Regions from separate parts of the Streptomyces sp. NBC_01428 genome, predicted to be linked through region 2. Evidence: predicted binding sites of a transcription regulator. Region 2 holds the regulator's gene; the other holds the start of a gene.
What was found. The regulator HrcA, encoded in region 2, represses chaperone genes, less so after heat shock. The targets are predictions, from matches to a motif close to TTNGCACTCNGNNNNNCNGAGTGCNAA.

Region 1: groES (co-chaperone GroES) is a predicted target of HrcA. The motif match lies at 3,641-3,667, and genes of this name have one in related genera.

What each region holds. Positions count from the first base shown of each region.
Region 1 is NZ_CP109499.1:3,948,453-3,958,273, forward strand. Features, by position in the region: gene OG406_RS16955 (DEAD/DEAH box helicase) at 1-1,247, shown strand, start outside; gene groL (chaperonin GroEL) at 1,403-3,031, opposite strand; gene groES (co-chaperone GroES) at 3,188-3,496, opposite strand; gene OG406_RS16970 (polysaccharide deacetylase family protein) at 3,749-4,501, opposite strand; gene OG406_RS16975 (polysaccharide deacetylase family protein) at 4,498-5,436, opposite strand; gene OG406_RS16980 (class I SAM-dependent methyltransferase) at 5,527-6,708, shown strand; gene OG406_RS16985 (RNA polymerase sigma factor) at 6,745-8,028, opposite strand; gene OG406_RS16990 (YciI family protein) at 8,075-8,431, opposite strand; gene OG406_RS16995 (FG-GAP repeat domain-containing protein) at 8,582-9,787, opposite strand.
Region 2 is NZ_CP109499.1:6,136,464-6,146,284, reverse strand. Features, by position in the region: gene OG406_RS26585 (S41 family peptidase) at 1-1,549, opposite strand, end outside; gene OG406_RS26580 (hypothetical protein) at 1,623-2,189, opposite strand; gene OG406_RS26575 (VOC family protein) at 2,290-2,682, opposite strand; gene OG406_RS26570 (16S rRNA (uracil(1498)-N(3))-methyltransferase) at 2,716-3,465, opposite strand; gene OG406_RS26565 (nitronate monooxygenase) at 3,462-4,556, opposite strand; gene dnaJ (molecular chaperone DnaJ) at 4,670-5,803, opposite strand; gene hrcA (heat-inducible transcriptional repressor HrcA) at 5,804-6,820, opposite strand; gene OG406_RS26550 (MBL fold metallo-hydrolase) at 7,000-7,731, shown strand; gene OG406_RS26545 (DUF3097 domain-containing protein) at 7,763-8,569, shown strand; gene hemW (radical SAM family heme chaperone HemW) at 8,660-9,821, opposite strand, start outside.

The DNA.
Region 1 (9,821 bases), 2.2 Mb from region 2:
AGCGACGGCGGGCGGAGGAGGCCTTCGCCGAGGCCCGAGACTGCGTGATTGTCTCGACCAGCACCCTGGAACTCGGCATCGACGTCGGGGACCTCGACCGAGTGATCCAGCTCGACGCACCGGCCACGGTGGCCTCGTTCCTGCAACGCCTCGGCCGCACCGGGCGGCGGCCCGGCACCGCACGCAACTGTCTTTTCCTGGCCCTCACCGACGCGGGGTTCCTGTCCATCGCTGCCCTGCTACTGGCCTGGTCGAGTGGCTGGGTGGAGCCGGTGACCGCACCGCCCGAGCCGCGGCACCTCGTCGCCCAGCAGATTCTCGCCCTGTGCCTTCAGGAGCATCAGGTCGGGGAGAACCTCTGGCAGGAGTGGTGGGGCGGTCTCGGACCGTTCAGAAGCGCCGCCGAGCCCATCGTGCGGCACCTCGTGGAGCAGGGCTATCTGGAGCGCGACGGCGGCACGCTATTCATCGGACCTGAGGCCGAACGCCGCTTCGGCCACCGGCACTTCATGAACCTGACGGCATCGTTCACAGCGCCGCCCGAGTTCACCGTGCTCAGTGGACGGACGGAGATCGGCCGCACGGACCCGGACCTGCTCACCGAGGACGTCGAAGGCCCGAGGAAACTGCTGCTGGCGGGCCGCAGCTGGCTGGTGACGTACATCGACTGGCGGCGCAGGCGCTGCTTCGTGGAGCCCGTGGACGGGGGCGGGCGGGCCAAATGGAGCGGGTTCGGGTCCATCCGTGTGCGCTCCCACATGCTGACCCGGGCCGCCCGTGAGGTGTTGCTCGGCAGCGAACCGCCGGTGCTCCTCACGCGCCGGGCGCAGGCGAGGCTCGCGGAAGCACGGGAGACACATCTGGACGTGGTGCACCCGGCCGGAACTGTCATCACCCGGCGTGACGACGGCGACGTGCGGTGGTGGACTTGGGCCGGGCACCGGGCGAACGCCACGCTCGCCGCGTCTCTTTCCTCCGCCAAGTTGATACACCGACAGATCGACGACCGCTACATCCGGCTGCGCGACGACCTGACCCCTCAGACATGGCGAGCGGCAGTGGCGGACACCGAGACAGGACTCACTCTGCCGGAGGTGGACATCCAAGCCGTTCGCGGCCTGAAGTTCGCCGAAGCCCTGCCGCAGCGCCTCGCGGAAGCCACCCTCGCGGCGCGACTGGCGGACGAGGAGGGAGCCAGAGCAGCGCTCGCAGAACCCGTCAGGTTTCTGATGCGGCACGAGGACTGAACCCGGGCACGCCGACAACGTCAAAAAAGCCTCGGCACGCCCGCCGGACAGCACTTCGCCCCGCCGTGGGAACGACGGGGCGAAGCAACACGGCCCGATTCAGCACCGTGTCCCTGTCCAGGGATTCAGTGCCGACCCCGGCCTACCGGTGTGCGTCAGTGGGAGTGACCGTGGCCGTGGCCGTGACCGGCGTCGCCCTCGTCGTCGGCCGGCTTCTCGACGACCAGGGTCTCGGTCGTGAGGAGCAGGGACGCGATGGAGGCGGCGTTCTCCAGGGCGGAGCGGGTGACCTTGACCGGGTCGATGACGCCGGCCTTGACCAGGTCGCCGTACTCACCGGTGGCGGCGTTGAAGCCCTGGCCCTTGTCGAGCTCGGCGACCTTGGAGGTGATGACGTAACCCTCCAGGCCGGCGTTCTCGGCGATCCAGCGCAGCGGCTCGACGGCGGCCCTGCGGACGACCGCGACACCCGTGGCCTCGTCGCCGGTCTTGCCGAGGTTGCCCTCGAGGACCTTGACGGCGTGGACGAGCGCGGAGCCACCACCGGAGACGATGCCCTCCTCGACCGCGGCGCGGGTCGCGGAGATGGCGTCCTCCAGACGGTGCTTCTTCTCCTTGAGCTCCACCTCGGTGGCGGCGCCGACCTTGATCACGCACACGCCGCCGGCGAGCTTCGCGAGGCGCTCCTGGAGCTTCTCGCGGTCCCAGTCGGAGTCCGTGTTCTCGATCTCGGCCTTGATCTGGTTGACGCGGCCGGCGACCTCGTCCGAGCTGCCGCCACCGTCGACGATGGTGGTGTCGTCCTTGGTGACGGTCACGCGGCGGGCGGTGCCGAGCACGTCCAGGCCGACCTGGTCGAGCTTGAGGCCGACCTCCTCGGCGATGACCTGACCACCGGTGAGGGTGGCGATGTCGCCGAGCATGGCCTTGCGGCGGTCACCGAAGCCGGGGGCCTTCACGGCGACGGCGTTGAACGTGCCGCGGATCTTGTTCACGACCAGGGTCGACAGGGCCTCGCCCTCGACGTCCTCGGCGATGATCAGCAGCGGCCGCGAGGCGTTCGCCTGGATGACCTTCTCCAGCAGCGGCAGGAGGTCCTGGATGGAGCTGATCTTGCCCTGGTGGATCAGGATGTACGGGTCGTCGAGGACGGCCTCCATACGCTCCTGGTCGGACACCATGTAGGGCGAGAGGTAGCCCTTGTCGAAGGCCATGCCCTCGGTGAAGTCCAGCTCCAGACCGAAGGTGTTGGACTCCTCGACGGTGATGACACCGTCCTTGCCGACCTTGTCCATCGCCTCGGCGATGAGCTCGCCGACCTGCGGGTCCTGGGCGGACAGACCGGCGACGGCCGCGATGTCGGACTTCTCGTCGATCGGGCGCGCGGTGGCGAGCAGCTCGTCGGAGACCGCCTTGACGGCCGCGTCGATGCCCTTCTTCAGCAGCGCCGGGGAGGCACCCGCGGCGACGTTCTTGAGGCCCTCGCGCACGAGCGCCTGGGCGAGCACGGTGGCGGTGGTCGTACCGTCACCCGCGATGTCGTTGGTCTTGGTCGCCACCTCCTTCACCAGCTGGGCACCGAGGTTCTCGTACGGGTCCTCGACCTCGACCTCACGGGCGATGGTCACGCCGTCGTTGGTGATGGTGGGGGCGCCGAACTTCTTGTCGATGACGACGTTGCGGCCCTTGGGGCCGATCGTCACCTTCACCGTGTCGGCAAGCTTGTTGACGCCGCGCTCAAGGGCGCGACGGGCGTCCTCGTCGAACTTCAGGATCTTCGCCATGGGAGCGGTTCAGCCCTCTCGGAAAACTTTGGGAGAAACGAACGGCGCCCCCAGCGCCCGGTTCAAGAGAAGTAGCGGGGGCCAGGGGCGCAGTTCACTGCAATGCTGGGTGTCGGGTGGTCCGGGGGAAGCCCCCGGACGCCCTTGCCCGGTGAATTACTTCTCGATGATCGCGAGCACGTCGCGAGCCGAGAGGACGAGGTACTCCTCGCCGTTGTACTTCACCTCGGTGCCGCCGTACTTGCTGTAGAGCACGACGTCGCCGACGGTGACGTCGAGCGGAAGACGGTTACCGTCCTCGAAGCGGCCCGGACCCACGGCAAGGACGACGCCCTCCTGGGGCTTCTCCTTCGCGGTGTCCGGGATGACCAGGCCAGAGGCCGTGGTCTGCTCGGCGTCGAGCGGCTGGACCACAATGCGGTCCTCGAGCGGCTTGATGGCAACCTTGGAGCTGGCGGTCGTCACGATCCGACCTCCCCCTTCGGAGATCTCACGGGGTTAACTGTCTGAGGTGGCGACCGGGTCGATCCGTCGTCGCGGGTGCCGGATCTGCCCTTCGCCATTGGCACTCTCCAGGGGGGAGTGCCAGGCCTGACACTATGACTGCGATTAGCACTCGGTCAAGCGGAGTGCCAAAGCCGGCGGCGTGGCGCGGCCCGGACGGCCCCTCAGGACGTGCGGGCGGACCCTTTCGGAGGTAGGTCTCCGCCTCCGGCTCTAGAGGTAGTTCTCCAGCCGCGCGGGGGTGAAGCCCTCCGCCTGGATGCGCCGGAGCAGCCGGACCGTGGCGTCCGTGAGGTCGGGCTCCTCGAAGCCGGTGAGGATGTCGCCCGGCCGGAGCCGGTGCGTGCCGGGGGCCCTGCCGAGGACGACCGCGCTGACCCCGCAGTCACCGGCGGCCCGCAGCGTGGTCGCGTCGTACCGGCCGTAGGGGGGCCGCAGCAGCCGGGGCCGGATGCCGAAGCGCTGCCGGAGCTTGTCCTGCTGCCCGCAGATCTCGGCGCGCTGGCCCGCGTAGGGCAGGCCGCGCAGGGAGGCGTGGTCGAGGGTGTGGTTCTGGACGGTCGCGCCGACCTCGCGCAGCCGGGCGAAGTGCGCGTACCCCGGCCCGACGACACTGTCCGTGAGGAACATGCTGACGGGCAGCCGCAGTTCACGGACCATGTCGACGAACCGCGGATCGCGTTCCGCTCCGTCGTCGTACGTCAGGAAGACGACCTTGTCGCGGGTGCGGACGTGGTCCACGACGGGCGGCAGACCCGGGCCCGCGGTGCGCGCGGCGGTCCGGGCGGGCGCGCGGGGCGCCGGGGCCAACGGGGCGGTCAGGCCCCAGCGGCGGTACGCCGTCTCCTGCGGGTGCACCCGCTGCGCCGCCTTCTTGCCCAGCCGCTCGATCGGGTCGACGGACTGCGCGCAGCCGGTCAGCAGCAGCGCCGCGAGCAGTCCGGCGACCGGCACCCGCAGCCTCACAGGTAGTCCTCCAGGCGCGCGACCGCGTAGCCCTCGGCCGTGATCCTCTTCAGGAAGCGGCGGACCAGGTCGGGCATGGTCCCCTTCCAGTCCTTGGGGCCGCGGAAGTGGGTGAGGACGATGTCGCCGGGGTGCAGGTCCTGGTCCTCCTCGCGGTACTCCCAGTGGTCGACGAACACCTCCTCGTCCCAGATGGGCGCGTACTTGATCCCACAGGACTTGGCGGCGCGCAGGGTGTCCTGGTTGTAGTTGCCGTAGGGCGGGCGGAAGAGCGAGGGGCGCTTGCCGAACTGCTTCTTCATCACGTCCTGCATGCCGCAGATCTCGTGCTTCTGCCGCGCGTAGGAGAGGCCGGGCAGGTACGGGTGGTGCAGCGTGTGGTTGTTGAGGGTGATGCCGCGGTCCCGCATCTTCCGGAAGTACCCGTAGTCGTCCTTGATCAGGTAGTCGCTGAGGAAGACGGTGTACGGGATCTTCAGCTCGCTCATCATGCGCAGGAACTGCGGGTCCTTCTCCTCGCCGTCGTCGATGGTGAGGAAGACGACCCTGTCCTTGGTGGGGACGGTCGTGAAGACGGGCGGCAGCCCCAGTTCCTTCTGGCCGTCGACCTCGAACCCCTTGCGAGCCTCGATGACCGGCTTCCTCGCGGGCGGCGCCGGGGGCATCAGGGGCGCGGTGGGCAGTCCCCAGCGCCGGGCGACGGCGGTGCGGGCGGCCTGCGCCTTGCGGAGCCGCAGGGCGTACGAGTCGAGGGCGCGGGCGGGTCCCGCCTGGAGCCGGCCGGCCTGCTGACCGGCGGCGGGCCGGGCGGCGCCGGAGCCGGAGCCCTCGGCGGCACAGCCGGAGACGAGGACGGCGAGGGCCAGCGCGCCGATCCCGCAGCGCACACCAGCCCGATTTGCGCCGTTCTTATAGTTTTGTCGTACGGGTCGCATGGGCCGGGATCCTCGCAGGTCACCTCCCTGACGCGGCCCCGACACCGCGGCCGGAGGCACACCGTCCACCGACTGGCCCACAATGGCCGGGTGAACGACGTCTCCTTCGCCTCCCTGCTCACCTCCGAGGGCCGCGCCCTGCTCGACGAGGTGCACGGCACCGAACCGGCGCAGGAACTGGCCGTCGCCACCCGGCTGCGCCGTGAGCACCCCGCCGAGCTGGTCTCGGCCGCCCTCGGGCAGGCGCGGCTGCGGCAGCGGGCGGTGGCGAAGTTCGGGTCCGAGGACGCGGGGCGGATGTTCTTCACGCCGAACGGGGTGGAGCAGTCCACCCGCACGAGCGTGGCCGTCCACCGCGCCGAACGGCTGCGCGCACTGGGCGTCCGCTCCGTCGCCGACCTCTGCTGCGGGATCGGCGGCGACGCGATCGCGCTGGCCCGCGCGGGCATCCGCGTCCTCGCCGTGGACCGCGACCCGCTGACGGTCGCCGCGGCCCGGGCGAACGCCGACGCGCTGGGGCTCGCCGACCTGATCGAGGTGCGCGAGACCGATGTCACCGAGGTGGACACCGCGGGGTACGACGCGGTCTTCGTCGACCCCGGGCGCCGGGGCGGCCGGGGCCGCATCTTCGACCCGGAGAGCTACTCGCCGCCCCTCTCCTGGGCGGTCGGCGCGGCCGTGAAGGCTCCCGTCGCCGCGCTGAAGATCGCACCCGGCATCCCGCACGAGGCGGTCCCCGCCGAGGCCGAGGCCGAGTGGATCTCCGACGGCGGCGACGTCAAGGAGGCGGTGCTGTGGTTCGGCACCGAACCGGGCCTGGTGCGCGCCACCCTGCTGCCGGGCCCGCGCGAACTGCGCGGACGCGGGCTGCCCGACCCGGCGGTCCGGGCGGTCGGACGCTATCTGTACGAGCCGGACGGCGCCGTGATCCGGGCGCACCTGGTCGCCGAGGTGGCCGAGGACCTGGACGGCGGACTCGTCGACGAGACGATCGCCTACGTCACCGCGGACGAGCTGCGCCCCACGCCGTACGCCTCGGCGTACGAGATCACCGACCGACTCCCCTTCAACGTGAAGAAGTTGAAGGCGCTCCTGCGGGAGCGGGAGGTCGGTGTCCTGACCGTCAAGAAGCGCGGGTCGGCCGTCGAGCCGGAGGAGCTGCGGCGCAAGGTGAAGCCGCAGGGACCCCGGTCCGCGACGGTGTTCCTGACCCGGGTGGCGGGCGCTCCCACCATGCTCGTCGGAGCACCCGCGCGGCCTGCCACGACCTGACCACGGACAAGGTCACCGGGTCACCGCGTCACCGGGTCACGAGCCGGGCAGGTCCCGTGCCCGGTCCGTGAGCAGGGCGCGTTCCCGGTCGTTGCGCGCCAGCGCGGCCGCCCGTTCGAGCTCGGCCCGCGCCTCCGCCGTCCGGCCGAGCCGGGCCAGCAGGTCGCCACGCACGCTGGGCAGCAGGTGGTAGTCGCGCAGGGCGGGTTCGCCGGTGAGGGCGTCGACGATCTCCAGAGCGGGGCCGGGGCCCTCGGCCATGGAGACGGCCACGGCGCGGTTCAGTTCGACGACGGGCGAGGGGACCCGTGTGGCCAGCGCCCCGTACAGGGCGGCGATCCGCGGCCAGTCCGTGTCCTCGTAGGTGAGGGCCTGCGCGTGACAGGCGGCGATGGCGGCCTGGAGGGCGTACGGACCCGGGCTGCCGGTGCCGACGGCGTTCGAGCGGCCCAGCGCGGTGAAGCCCCGGCGGATCAGCATGCGGTTCCAGCGGCGGCGGTTCTGGTCCCTGAGGAGGACGGGTTCGCCACCGGGTCCGGTCCGGGCGGCGGCGCGGGACTCCTGGAGCTCCAGCAGGGCCGCCAGCGCGTGCACCTCGGGCTCCTTCGGCATCAGCTCGGCGAGCACACGGGCCAGCCGGAGCGCGTCCTCGCACAGCGCCGGGCGCAGCAGGTCGTCGCCCGCCGTGGCCGCGTACCCCTCGTTGAACACGAGGTAGATGACCTCCAGCACGGAACCGAGGCGTGCCTCGCGCTCCGGACCGTACGGCACCTCGAAGGCGACGGCCCTGGCCGCGAGCGTCCGTTTGGCGCGCACGATGCGCTGGGCGACCGTCGCCTCCGGGACGAGGTAGGCGCGGGCGATCTCGGGGGTGGTCAGACCGCCGACGAGCCGCAGGGTGAGCGCGATCCGCGCCTCGGCGGACAGCACGGGGTGGCAGGCGGTGAAGACCAGGCGGAGCAGGTCGTCGTCGATGTCGTCCGGATCCGAGGGCTCGTCGACGTGGTGCGGCGCCGACAGCGAGAGGTCCCGCCCGACCTCCTCCAGCTTGCGGGCGTAGCGCTCCCTGCGGCGTACGAGGTCGATCGCGCGGTGCTTGGCGGTCGCCGTCAGCCAGGCCCCGGGGTTGTCCGGCACACCGTCCCGCGGCCACTGCTCCAGCGCCGCGACCAGCGCGTCCTGCGCGAGTTCCTCGGCGATGCCGACGTCACGGACGATCCGCGCGACGCCCGCGATGATGCGGGGCGACTCGATGCGGAAGATGGTCTCGACGGTCGTGTCGACGCCGCCGCCGGGGGCCTGGGTGGGCTGTTGTTCCACAGCCCACCATCAGACACCCGCGACGGCCCCCGGCCAAGCGGACCGCTCAGCCGCCGGCGATCTCGCGCACCTCACAGGTCACCGTCCAGTGCTCCTCGTGCACCTTCAGGAACCGCTTGGTCCACTCCAGGGCCTCGGCCATGTCCTTGCACTGCATGATCGCGTAGCCGCCGACGACCTCCTTGGACTCGGTGAAGGGGCCGTCGGTGACGGTCAGTTCGCCGCCCGACCACAGGACGCGCTTGCCCTGCGCGGAGGGCGTCAGACCCTCGGTCTCCAGCATGACGCCCGCCTTGGTGATCTCCTCGATCAGTTCGCCCATGCGCTGCATCAGCTCGGGGCTGGGGCCCTCGGCGGGCGCGGTGCTCTCGTCGATCTGGACGAGTGACAGGTAGCGGGGCATGGTGACTCCTCGTGTCTCGGTGGCTCTCGGGACGGGGATCGTCCCCGCCTCTCACCTGTGCGTCGATCGGGCGAGGGCGGTTTCGACACCGTCCCGGCATTTCCTCGAAGTTTTTGTCGTCTCCCCCGGAAGTCTCTTCCCCGGACGAGGTCAGCGCCTGCGCACCGCGTCCGCGGCGGCCGTCTCGGGGCAGCCGGAGAGGGCCCGGAACGTGCCGTGCCCGGCGGGCTCGCCGGCTGCCGGGCCGGCCAGGTCGGCACAGCCGTCGGAGTCGGTGTCCAGGAGGGTCACCCCGGCTCCGGACCGGCCGTCGCGCGCACCGGCTCCCGACGCCGCCGGGCCCTCGGGGGTCGGCGACACCGTCACCGATGTCCACGCGCCGCCCCCGCCGATCCCGGCGGCGGAACCGCGCGCCACGTCGAACCGCCGGGCGGGCCCGCCGTCGTGCGCCGCATCGGGACCGGGATCGGCCCGGGTACCGGCGTCCACGACGACGTCCGCGTAGCCGTCCCCGTCGAGGTCGCCGACGGCGACGGCGGGGCCGCCGCGGTGTCCGGCGGTGCGGACCGGCCCGGAGGCGGTGGAGCGGTAGACGTACGTGCAGAAGGCGCCCGCGCCGCAGTGCGCGGAGAGCACCAGGTCGTCCCGGCCGTCGCCGTCGACGTCCCCGGTGGCACCGCCGACGACCTCGACGTGCGCGAGTCCGCCGGGGTCGAGGGCGGCCTCCCGGGCGGGGACGCCCGTACGGCGCACCGGGCCGGTCCGGACGGTCGCCTCGGTGCCGGTGGCTCCGTCGCCGCGGGCGGGGCGCAGGAGCACCAGATCCAGCAGGCCGTCGCCGTCGAAGTCGCCCGTCCAGGCGGTGGCGGCGGGCACCGAGGTGGCACCGGTCAAGCCGTGCGGACCGCCCCAGACGATCACCGCGTCACTCGTCCCCGCGGTGGTGACGACCAGGTCCGCGTAGCCGTCGGCGTCCAGGTCCCCGCGCGCCACCCGGGACCCGAACCCCTCCCCCGCGACCGGTGAGCCCGGGACACCCCTGGTGGCCCGGCTGATCCCGGCCCGCCGGCCGGCGTCGCCCGTGGACAGGCCGTCCGGGCCGCCGTACAGCACCGTGACGCGGCCGGCGCCGTGCCGTCCGCCGACCGTGGCGGTGCCGTCGGCGACCGCGAGGTCCGCATATCCGTCTCCGTCGAAGTCCTCGCGCACGGGAGAGGCGGCGGGGACCGGGACGAAGGCGGGTGTGACGGGCACGGTCGTCGCGCCCGCCGGACCGCGCCCGGCGGGAGCCACCAGGGCCAGCACGAGGACGGCGAGGGCTCCCGCCCAACGGGTGCGCGGACGCGGGGAATTCATGAGGAGGCCCTCCCGTCACGGTCTCAGGCTCACC
Region 2 (9,821 bases):
CGGCGAGGGTGATCAGATACGGCCGGGAGCCGCCGACGAAGGCCAGGTCGAAGACGTGCTCGTCGTAGACGGGGTCGAAGGCGCGGGCCGACAGGAAGGCGAGGTGCTTGCCGTCGAGGGTGAACGCCGGCGCGTAGTCCCGGAAGCGCAGCGGGGTCGCCTCGGTCACCGACAGGTCGGTGGTGTTGGCGATGCGGAGCTGGCGCAGCGGGCGCGGGCCGGGGTGCGACCAGGCGAGCCAGGCCGAGTCGGGCGAGAAGACGAGACCGTCGACCTCGCCGTCCTCGCTGCGGTCGACCTCGCGGACCTCGCCGGTCTCGCGCTCGACGAGCAGGACGCGTCCGTCGTGGGAGGCGACGGCGGCGCGGCTGCCGTCGGGTGCCACGGCGAGGCCGAGGACGCGGCCGAGGGCTCCGGCGGCGAGCCGGCGCGGGGTGGCTCCGGGGGCGACGCCGGTGGCGGGCGCGAACTCCAGGGCGTCGTCGCCCTCGGCGTCCGTCACCCACACGACGTGTTCCTCGCCCTCGGCACGGAAGGCGCGGGGCAGCCGGGCGCGGACGCCGGGGTCGGCGGCGAGCGCGCGGGCCGGTCCCGAGCGGTGGGTGATCCAGTGGACGGCGCCGCGCACGGAGACGGCGCTGCCGCGTCCGGTGTGGTCGGGGGCGGCGGTGGAGAACCAGCGGGCGGCGTTCACGGGGTGGGGCTGCTGGTCGGCGCGCTGCCCGCCGAGGAGGATGTCGAGGCGGCGGGGCTCGGCTCCGTCGAGGTCGTCGAGGAGCCGGAGTTCACCGGCGGTGGAGTACACCACGCGGGTGCCGTCGGTGGCGGCGTGCCGGGCGTAGAACGCGTCGAGCGGGGTGTGGCGGCGCAGGTCGGTGCCGTCGGCGAGGGAGGAGTACAGGGCGCCGACGCCCTCGTGGTCGGAGAGGAAGGCGATCCGGTCGCCGACCCGGAGGGGGTACTCGATGTTCCCGTCGAGGTCCTCGTGCAGGCGGACGAACTCGCCGTCGCCGTCGCGGTCGATCCACAGCTTGCCCGCGGTGCCGCCGCGGTAGCGCTTCCACCAGGCAGCCTCGCGGCCCATCGGGGCGGACAGCAGGACGACTCCGGGCTCGCCGTGGGCGACGTCGCCGACGGGTCCGTAGGGCAGGAGGGTGGCGGGGCCGCCGTCGAGCGGGACGGCGCGGGCCCAGCTGCGGCGGAGGCTGGCCTGGCCCTGGGTGCTGAGGGCGAGGACGTGTCCGTCGGGGGTCCAGCCGCGGACCTGGGTCCGCGAACTGCCCCAGTACGTCAGGCGTCTGGTGGGTCCGCCGGCCAGCGGGGCGGCGTAGACCTCGGGGGCGCCGTCGCGCGTGGACGTCCAGGCGACGGTCGTGCCGTCCGGGGAGATGCGCGGGTGGTTCACCGGTGCGTTGTCGGCGCTGACGCGCCAGGCGCGGCCGCCGCCGTCGAGGGGGGCGGCCCAGATGTCGTCCTCGGCCGTGAAGACGGCCAACTCGCCGTGCAGATGCGGAAACCGGAGATACGCGGAGGCTGCGGACTCTGTCACCCGGTCACCCTATGCAGCCGGGACGCGGCCCGACAGGGGTTCGGATCACTTGATCCGTGGACGGCCGGGCAGGTCACTTGCCCTGTGCGGGCCAGCAGGTGGGGTCGCCCTTGCACCACATGGTCTTCGTGACGGTGACCGTGACGGTGGGGTCGGGCCCGTTCGGAGGACGGTAAGTGGCGGGTGGGGTGGGGTTGTTGGTGGCGTCGCAGTTGCCGAGGCCGCTCACGTGGAACCACTGCTTGCCGCCGACGGTGGCGGTCAGGTCGCCGCGCACGCAGGCGCCGTCGACGGCGCGGGTGACCTTGCCCTTGACGACGATGTCCCGTCCGTCGTCGGTCTGGCCCTGGCAGTCGACGCTCGCGACGGTGTTCTCGGTCGGCGCGGGCGACCTGCCGGGCGTGTAGACCTTGCCGGCGTTGCCGTAGTTGGCGGTGCAGGTGAGCCACCGCACGTTCACGTTCTGCCGTTCGAGCTGCTTGGTCGCCGTCTGGTCGGTGGTGTACGCCACGGTGGCGGCGCTCAGTCCGTCCCCGGGTTCGCACGCGGTCGCGCCGAACACCCCGGCCGCGCCCAGCCCGAGGGCCATCAGCGCCCGCCTGCGCCCGGTCCGGCTCCTGATCCGTCTCAAAGCCCCCATGGACGGCAGCGTGCCACCGCGGGGCGCGGTGCGGTAGACCGCATGCGGCCATGAGGGGCACAACCACCCGAAGGAGTTCCGGGCACCGTCCGGGGCCGGTTCAGCCGAGGAGGAGCAGCCACTCCTGGAGTTCCACGAGGTTGCCCTCGGGGTCCCTGAGGTGCGCGACGCGCATCCGGTCGGTCATGGGGGCGGGTCCGTGGAGCACGTCCGCGCCGCGCGAGACGAGCTGTTCGCAGTAGGTGTCGAGGTCGTCCACCCGCAGCACGACCAGCGAACGGTGTCCGGTGACGTCCTCGCCGATCTCGCCCAGCACCTCGGCCATCATCGCCCGGTCCTGGAGGGCGATGCCGGCGGAACCGGTGACGGGGCTGAACTTCTCGTACGGTCCCCCGGTCGCGCCGGACTGCGGCTTGAGGCCGAGGACCTCGGAGTAGAAGCGGTAGCAGGCGGCGAAGTCGGAGACGAGCAGCCGTACCTGGGCGAGTTCCATGCGGATCCCCCGTGGTTGGGCGGGCGGTTGGGGTCAGGACCAGCGGCCGGTGCGGGCCAGCAGCAGTGCGGCGGCCACGGTCCCGGCCGTGGACGTACGCAGCACCGTACGCCCGAGGTGGAACGTCCTCGCGCCCGCCTCGGTGAAGAGCGCGACCTCCTCGGGGGAGATCCCGCCCTCGGGGCCGACGACCAGGACGATCTCCCCGGACTCGGGCAGTGCCGCGGTCGCGAAGGGCTCGGTGCCCAGCTCGGTGTCCTCGTGCAGGACGGCGGCGAGGTCGGCTTTGGCGAGAAGTGCGGCAACCTGTCGGGTCGACATGGCGTCCGCGACCTCCGGGAAGCGCACCCGGCGGGACTGCTTGCCGGACTCGCGTGCGGTGGCGCGCCACTTGGCGAGCGCCTTGAGCCCCCGGTCGCCCTTCCACTGGGTGATGCAGCGGGAGGCGGCCCAGGGGACGATGCCGTCGACGCCGGTCTCCGTCATGGTCTCGACGGCGAGTTCGCCCCGGTCGCCCTTGGGCAGCGCCTGGACGACGGTGATCCGCGGTTCCTCGGCCGGCTCCTCGCTCACCGAGTCCATCCGGACGACGAGCCGGTCCTTGTCCTCGGTGTCGAGGACGACGCAGTCCGCCCAGCGGCCGGCCCCGTCGGTGAGGACGACGTCCTCGCCGGCGCGCAGCCGCTTCACGGAGACGGCGTGGCGTCCCTCGGGTCCGTCGAGGACGTAGCGTCCGCCGCCGCCCGCGTCGAAGTGGTCGACGAGGAACACGGGTGCCGTCATCGGGCCGTGCCCCCGTCCGGGGTGTCGCCGGGCGACGACAACGCTGTCCTGGCGGCGGCGAGTTCGGCGACCAGCACCTCGACCAGCTGTGCGGCGGGCAGGTCGCGCGCCATGCGGTGGCCCTGGCCCGCCCACAGCGCCATGCCCTGCGCGTCGGCCGCCTTGGCGGCCGCCTTGCGCAGCGGCGAGGTGAGGTGGTGGACGTCCGGGTACGCGGCGGGGGCGTAGGGGCCGTGCTCGCGCAGGAACCGGTTGACCAGGCCGCGGGCCGGGCGTCCGGAGAAGGCGCGGGTCAGTTCGGTGCGTACGAAGAGCGGGTTGGTCAGGGCGTCCTTGTGGACGGCGTTCGCGCCGGACTCGGGGGTGGCGAGGAAGGCGGTGCCGAGCTGGGCCGCGTCGGCGCCGGCGGCGAGGACGGCGGCGATCTGGCTGCCGCGCATGATGCCTCCGGCGGCGACGACCGGGATGTCCACGGTCTCGCGGATCTGGGCGACCAGCGAGAGCAGTCCGATGCCCGCGCGGTCGGTCTCCGGGTTGTCGCGGTGGGTGCCCTGGTGTCCGCCGGCCTCGACGCCCTGGGCGATGACGGCGGCGGCGCCCGCCCGCTGCACGGCGAGGGCCTCCTCGGCCGTGGTCGCGGTGACCAGGGTGAGGGTGCCGGCGCGGTTCAGTGACTCCAGCACGTCCTGGGCCGGGATGCCGAAGTGGAAGGAGACCACCGGCACCGGGTTGTCGAGGAGGACGGCGAGCTTGGCGTCGTAGCCGTCGTCACGGCCGCTGTCCGGGTCGCCGAGTTCGGTCTCGTACCAGGCCGCCTCACCGGCGAGCTGGTGGGCGTAGACCTCGACCGCCGAGGAGTCCGCGTACTCCGGCTGCGGCATGAACAGGTTGACGCCGAAGGGACGGCCGGTCAGCCCGCGCAGCTGTTTGATCTCCTGGTACATGCCGTCGGCCGTCTTGTACCCGGCGGCGAGGCATCCGAGCCCGCCGGCCTCGGACACGGCGGCCGCGAGCTGGGGGACGGAGACGCCGCCCGCCATGGGGGCCTGCACGATCGGGTGAGGGAAGAGATCGGTCAGCGCGGAGGACATGACGGCATGTTGTCACGTCCTCCGTACAAGTCCGAATCCGGCCGTCCGCTCGGTTACGGGGTGGCGCGGCGGGCGGTCACGGGGCGGGAATACCGCCCCGTGCCGCCGTCGCGTCAGCGTCCGTTGAAGGCGTCCTTCAGCCGGGAGAAGAGCCCCTGCTGCCCGGGCTGGAACTGGCCGGTGGGCCGCTCCTCGCCGCGCAGCGCCGCGAGCTCGCGCATGACCCGCTCCTGCTCCGGGTCGAGCTTGGTGGGCGTGGTGACCTCGACGTGCACGATGAGGTCGCCCCGGCCGCCGCCGCGCAGGTGCGTGACGCCCCGGCCGTGCAGCGGGATCGACTGGCCGGACTGCGTGCCCGGACGGATGTCGACCTCCTCCATGCCGTCGAGGGTCTCCAGGGGCACCTTGGTGCCGAGGGCTGCGGCCGTCATCGGGATCGTGACCGTGCAGTGCAGGTCGTCGCCGCGACGCTGGAACGTCGAGTGCGGCAGCTCGTGGATCTCGACGTACAGGTCGCCGGCGGGGCCGCCGCCGGGGCCGACCTCGCCCTCGCCCGCGAGCTGGATCCGGGTGCCGTTGTCCACACCGGCCGGGATCTTGACCGTGAGGGTGCGGCGGGAGCGGACCCGGCCGTCGCCCGCGCACTCGGGGCACGGGGTCGGGACCACGGTGCCGAAGCCCTGGCACTGCGGGCACGGCCGCGAGGTCATGACCTGGCCGAGGAAGGACCGCGTCACCTGGGACACCTCGCCGCGGCCGCGGCACATGTCACAGGTCTGCGCGGAGGTCCCGGGTGCGGCGCCCTCGCCGTTGCAGGTCGCGCAGACGACGGCCGTGTCGACCTGGATGTCCTTCGTGGTGCCGAAGGCCGCCTCGTCCAGCTCGATCTCCAGCCGGATCATGGCGTCCTGGCCGCGGCGGGTGCGCGAGCGCGGTCCGCGCTGCGACGCCGTGCCGAAGAAGGCGTCCATGATGTCCGAGAAGTTCCCGAAGCCGCCAGCGCCGAAGCCGCCGGCGCCTCCGCCCTGCTGGGACAGGGGGTCGCCGCCGAGGTCGTAGACCTGCTTCTTCTGCGGGTCCGACAACACCTCGTAGGCGGCGTTGATCTCCTTGAAGCGCTCCTGCGTCTTCGGATCGGGATTGACGTCCGGGTGCAGCTCGCGCGCGAGCCTCCGGAACGCCTTCTTGATCTCGTCCTGGGACGCGTCGCGGCGCACGCCGAGTACGGCGTAGTAGTCCGTGGCCACTTACGACTCCGCCAGGATCTGTCCGACGTACCGTGCCACCGCTCGTACCGCTCCCATCGTTCCCGGGTAATCCATGCGGGTCGGGCCGACCACGCCGAGTTTGGCTACTGCCTCGCCGCCCGAACCGTAGCCGACCGAGACCACGGACGTGGAGTTGAGTCCCTCATACGCGTTCTCATGACCGATTCGCACGGTCATGCTCGAATCCCCGGCCTCTCCAAGCAACTTGAGGAGCACGACCTGCTCCTCCAGCGCTTCGAGCACCGGACGGATGGTGAGAGGGAAGTCATGTCCGAAACGGGTGAGATTGGCGGTCCCGCCGATCATCAGCCGCTCCTCGGTCTCTTCGACAAGTGTCTCCAGCAGGGTGGAGAGCACTGTCGAGACCGTACCCCGGTCCTCCGCCTCGAAGGCGTCGGGGAGGTCCTGCACGAGCTGCGGGACGTCCGCGAAGGGGCGGCCCGCAACCCGGCTGTTGAGCCGGGCCCGCAGATCGGCGAGAGAAGTCTCACCGAACGGGACGGGGCAGTTGATCATGCGTTGCTCGACCCGGCCGGTGTCCGTGATCAGCACGAGCATCACGCGCGCCGGGGCGAGCGAGAGCAGTTCCACGTGCCGCACGGTCGAGCGGGTCAGCGAGGGGTACTGCACGACGGCGACCTGCCGGGTGAGCTGCGCGAGCAGCCGCACCGTCCGGCCGACGACGTCGTCGAGGTCGACGGCTCCGTCCAGGAAGTTCTGGATGGCGCGCCGCTCCGGCGCGGTCATCGGCTTGACGCCCGCGAGCTTGTCGACGAAGAGCCGGTATCCCTTGTCCGTGGGGATGCGTCCGGCGCTGGTGTGCGGCTGGGCGATGTAGCCCTCGTCCTCCAGGACCGCCATGTCGTTGCGGACGGTCGCCGGCGAGACGCCGAGCCGGTGACGCTCGGTGAGCGCCTTGGAGCCGACCGGCTCCTCGGTGCCCACATAGTCCTGGACGATGGCGCGGAGCACCTCGAGCCTGCGTTCACTGAGCATCGCGCACACCTCCAGAAGTCGACTCCGTGGTCTTCGTGGCCTTCGTGGCTTTTCGCCTGGCACTCAACGCGCCCGAGTGCCAGCGTTCCCCGGGCCAGTGTACGGCGGTGAGGCACGACCCCGGCAAGGGCGGGCCTGCGATGTCGTGCGCGACACCCGGTCACCGCTAGCGTCGCCGTATGAGGCTGACTTGGGAAGAGCTGGGGTGGGAACGGGTGACGCCCCGGATCGGCCGGCGGCGGCTTCCGGGCTGGGACTGCACCGTCGGGCTCGTCGTCGGCGGGGACGCGGCGCTGATGATCGACGCCGGGTCGGGTGTCGCGGAGGGCGCGGCGCTGCGCGCGGAGGCGGAGCGGCTGCTCGGCCCGGGGCGGCACGTGACGCACCTCGCACTCACCCACCCGCATTTCGACCATGTCTTCGGCGCCGTGGCGTTCGCGGGCGCCGAGGTGTTCGTCGCGGACGGCTCGTCCGGGGTGTACGAGCACGGTCGTGAGGAGCTGCGGGCGGACGCGGTGCGCAACGGGCTGGACCCCGGGGCGGCACGGGAGGCGGCGGACGCCCTCGTACGCCCCGCGCACGGCGTCCGGGGCACCCGGGACCTGGAACTCGGCGAGGGCGCCCTGGTGCGGCTGGTGCGGATCGGTGAGGGCCACACCGCCCACGACCTCGTGGCCGTGGTGCCGGGCGACCCTTCGGTGGTGTTCTGCGGCGACCTGGTCGAGGAGTCCGGCGAGCCGCAGGCGGGCCCCGACGCGGTCCCGTCGCGCTGGCCGGCGGCGCTCGACCGGCTGCTCGCACTCGGCGGGCGGGACGCTGTGTACGTGCCCGGCCACGGAGCGCTGGTGGACGCCGCGTTCGTCCGCTCGCAGCGGGACGAGCTGGCCGCGCGTTTCGGCGTGTCGCGGTGAGCCCCGGCGTGCTTCTCCTATCGTCATGCGAATGCGCCAGTACTCTCCGGACCTGACCCCGCCGTGGAAGAAGCCCAAGCCCGTGCCCGAGGTCCCGGCGGACCCGGGTCTGGTGGTCGAGGAGCCCGGCACCGGTTTCTGCGGCGCGGTGATCGGCTGCGAGGCGGGCACGGTGACCCTGGAGGACCGCTTCGGCAAGCACCGGGTGTTCCCCATGGAGCCGCGCGGCTTCCTGCTGGAGGGCAGGGTGGTGACGCTGGTCCGCCCGGCGTCCGCGGCACCCGTACGTCCCAGCCGTACCGCGTCCGGCTCGGTGGCGGTGCCCGGCGCCCGCGCCCGGGTCGCGCGGGCGGGCCGCATCTACGTGGAGGGCCGCCACGACGCCGAACTGGTCGAGCGGGTCTGGGGCGACGACCTGCGCGTCGAGGGCGTCGTCGTGGAGTACCTGGAGGGCGTCGACGACCTTCCCGCGATCGTCGAGGAGTTCGCGCCGGGCCCGGACGCCCGGCTCGGCGTGCTCGTCGACCACCTGGTGCCCGGCTCGAAGGAGTCCCGGATCGCCGCGGCGGTGACGAGTGAGCACGCCCTGGTGCTCGGCCACCCCTACATCGACATCTGGGAGGCCGTGAAGCCGTCCTCCGTGGGCATCCCGGGCTGGCCCCGGGTGCCGCGCGGCGAGGACTGGAAGACGGGCGTGTGCCGGGCCCTGGGCTGGCCGGAGAACACCGGCGCGGCCTGGCAGCACATCCTGTCCCGGGTCCACTCCTACAAGGACCTCCAGCCCGAACTCCTGGGCCGCGTCGAGGAACTGATCGACTTCGTCACGGCGCCGGAGTAGGCCGGACCGCGCCACGGCCGGGCACGGTCGCGTCCGGCCGCCCGTCCGGTGGTGTCCGGGGCCGCGGTGGCTTCCTGCGTCGTCGTCCGGTCAGTCGACCAGGTCCCGGACGACCGCGTCCGCGAGGAGGCGGCCGCGCAGGGTGAGGACGGCGCGGCCCTCGTCGTAGGGGCCCGGTTCGAGGAGGCCCTCGGACAGGGCGCGGCGGGAGGCCGTGCGGCCGTCGGGGCGGAGCAGCGAGAGCGGGCAGCCCTCGCGCAGCCGCAGTTCGAGCAGGATGCGCTCGACGCGGCGGTCCTCGTCGGAGAGGAGTTCGCGCCCGGCGCCCGGGGACCGGCCGGAGGCCAGCGCCGCCGCGTAGGCCCCGGGGTGCTTCACGTTCCACCAGCGGACGCCGCCGACGTGGCTGTGGGCGCCGGGGCCCGCGCCCCACCAGTCCGCGCCGCGCCAGTACAGCTCGTTGTGCAGACATCGGGCCGCCTCGGTGGTGGCCCAGTTCGACACCTCGTACCAGTCGAAGCCCGCTTCGGCCATCACCTCGTCGGCGATGAGGTAGCGGTCGGCGTGGACGTCGTCGTCGGTCATCGGGACCTCGCCGCGGCGGATGCGGCGGGCGAGCTGGGTGCCCTCCTCGACGATGAGCGCGTAGGCCGAGACGTGGTCGGGGCCGGCGCCGAGGGCTGCTTCGAGGGAGGCCCGCCAGTCGTCGTCGGACTCCCCCGGGGTGCCGTAGATCAGGTCGAGGTTCACGTGCTCGAAGCCGGCCGCGCGGGCCTCGGCGACGCAGGCCTCGGGGCGGCCGGGGGTGTGGGTGCGGTCCAGCACCTTCAGCACGTGCTGCCGGGCGCTCTGCATCCCGAAGGAGACGCGGTTGAAGCCGCCGGCGCGGAGCGTCGCGAGGTACTCCGGGTCGACCGACTCCGGGTTCGCCTCCGTGGTGATCTCGGCGTCGTCCGCGAGACCGAACTCGTCACGGATCGCCCCCAGCATCCGGACGAGGTCGTCGGCGGCCAGCAGGGTGGGCGTGCCGCCCCCGACGAAGACGGTGCGGACGGGACGCGGGTCGTCGCCGAGGACCTTGCGGGCGAGGCGGACCTCGTCGGTCAGGGTGTCCGCGTAGTTGTCGCGGGAGGCGAGCACGCCTCCGGTGCCCCGCAGCTCGGTCGCCGTGTAGGTGTTGAAGTCGCAGTACCCGCAGCGGGTCGCGCAGTAGGGGACGTGGAGGTAGAACCCGAGGGGCCGCTCGGCCGCC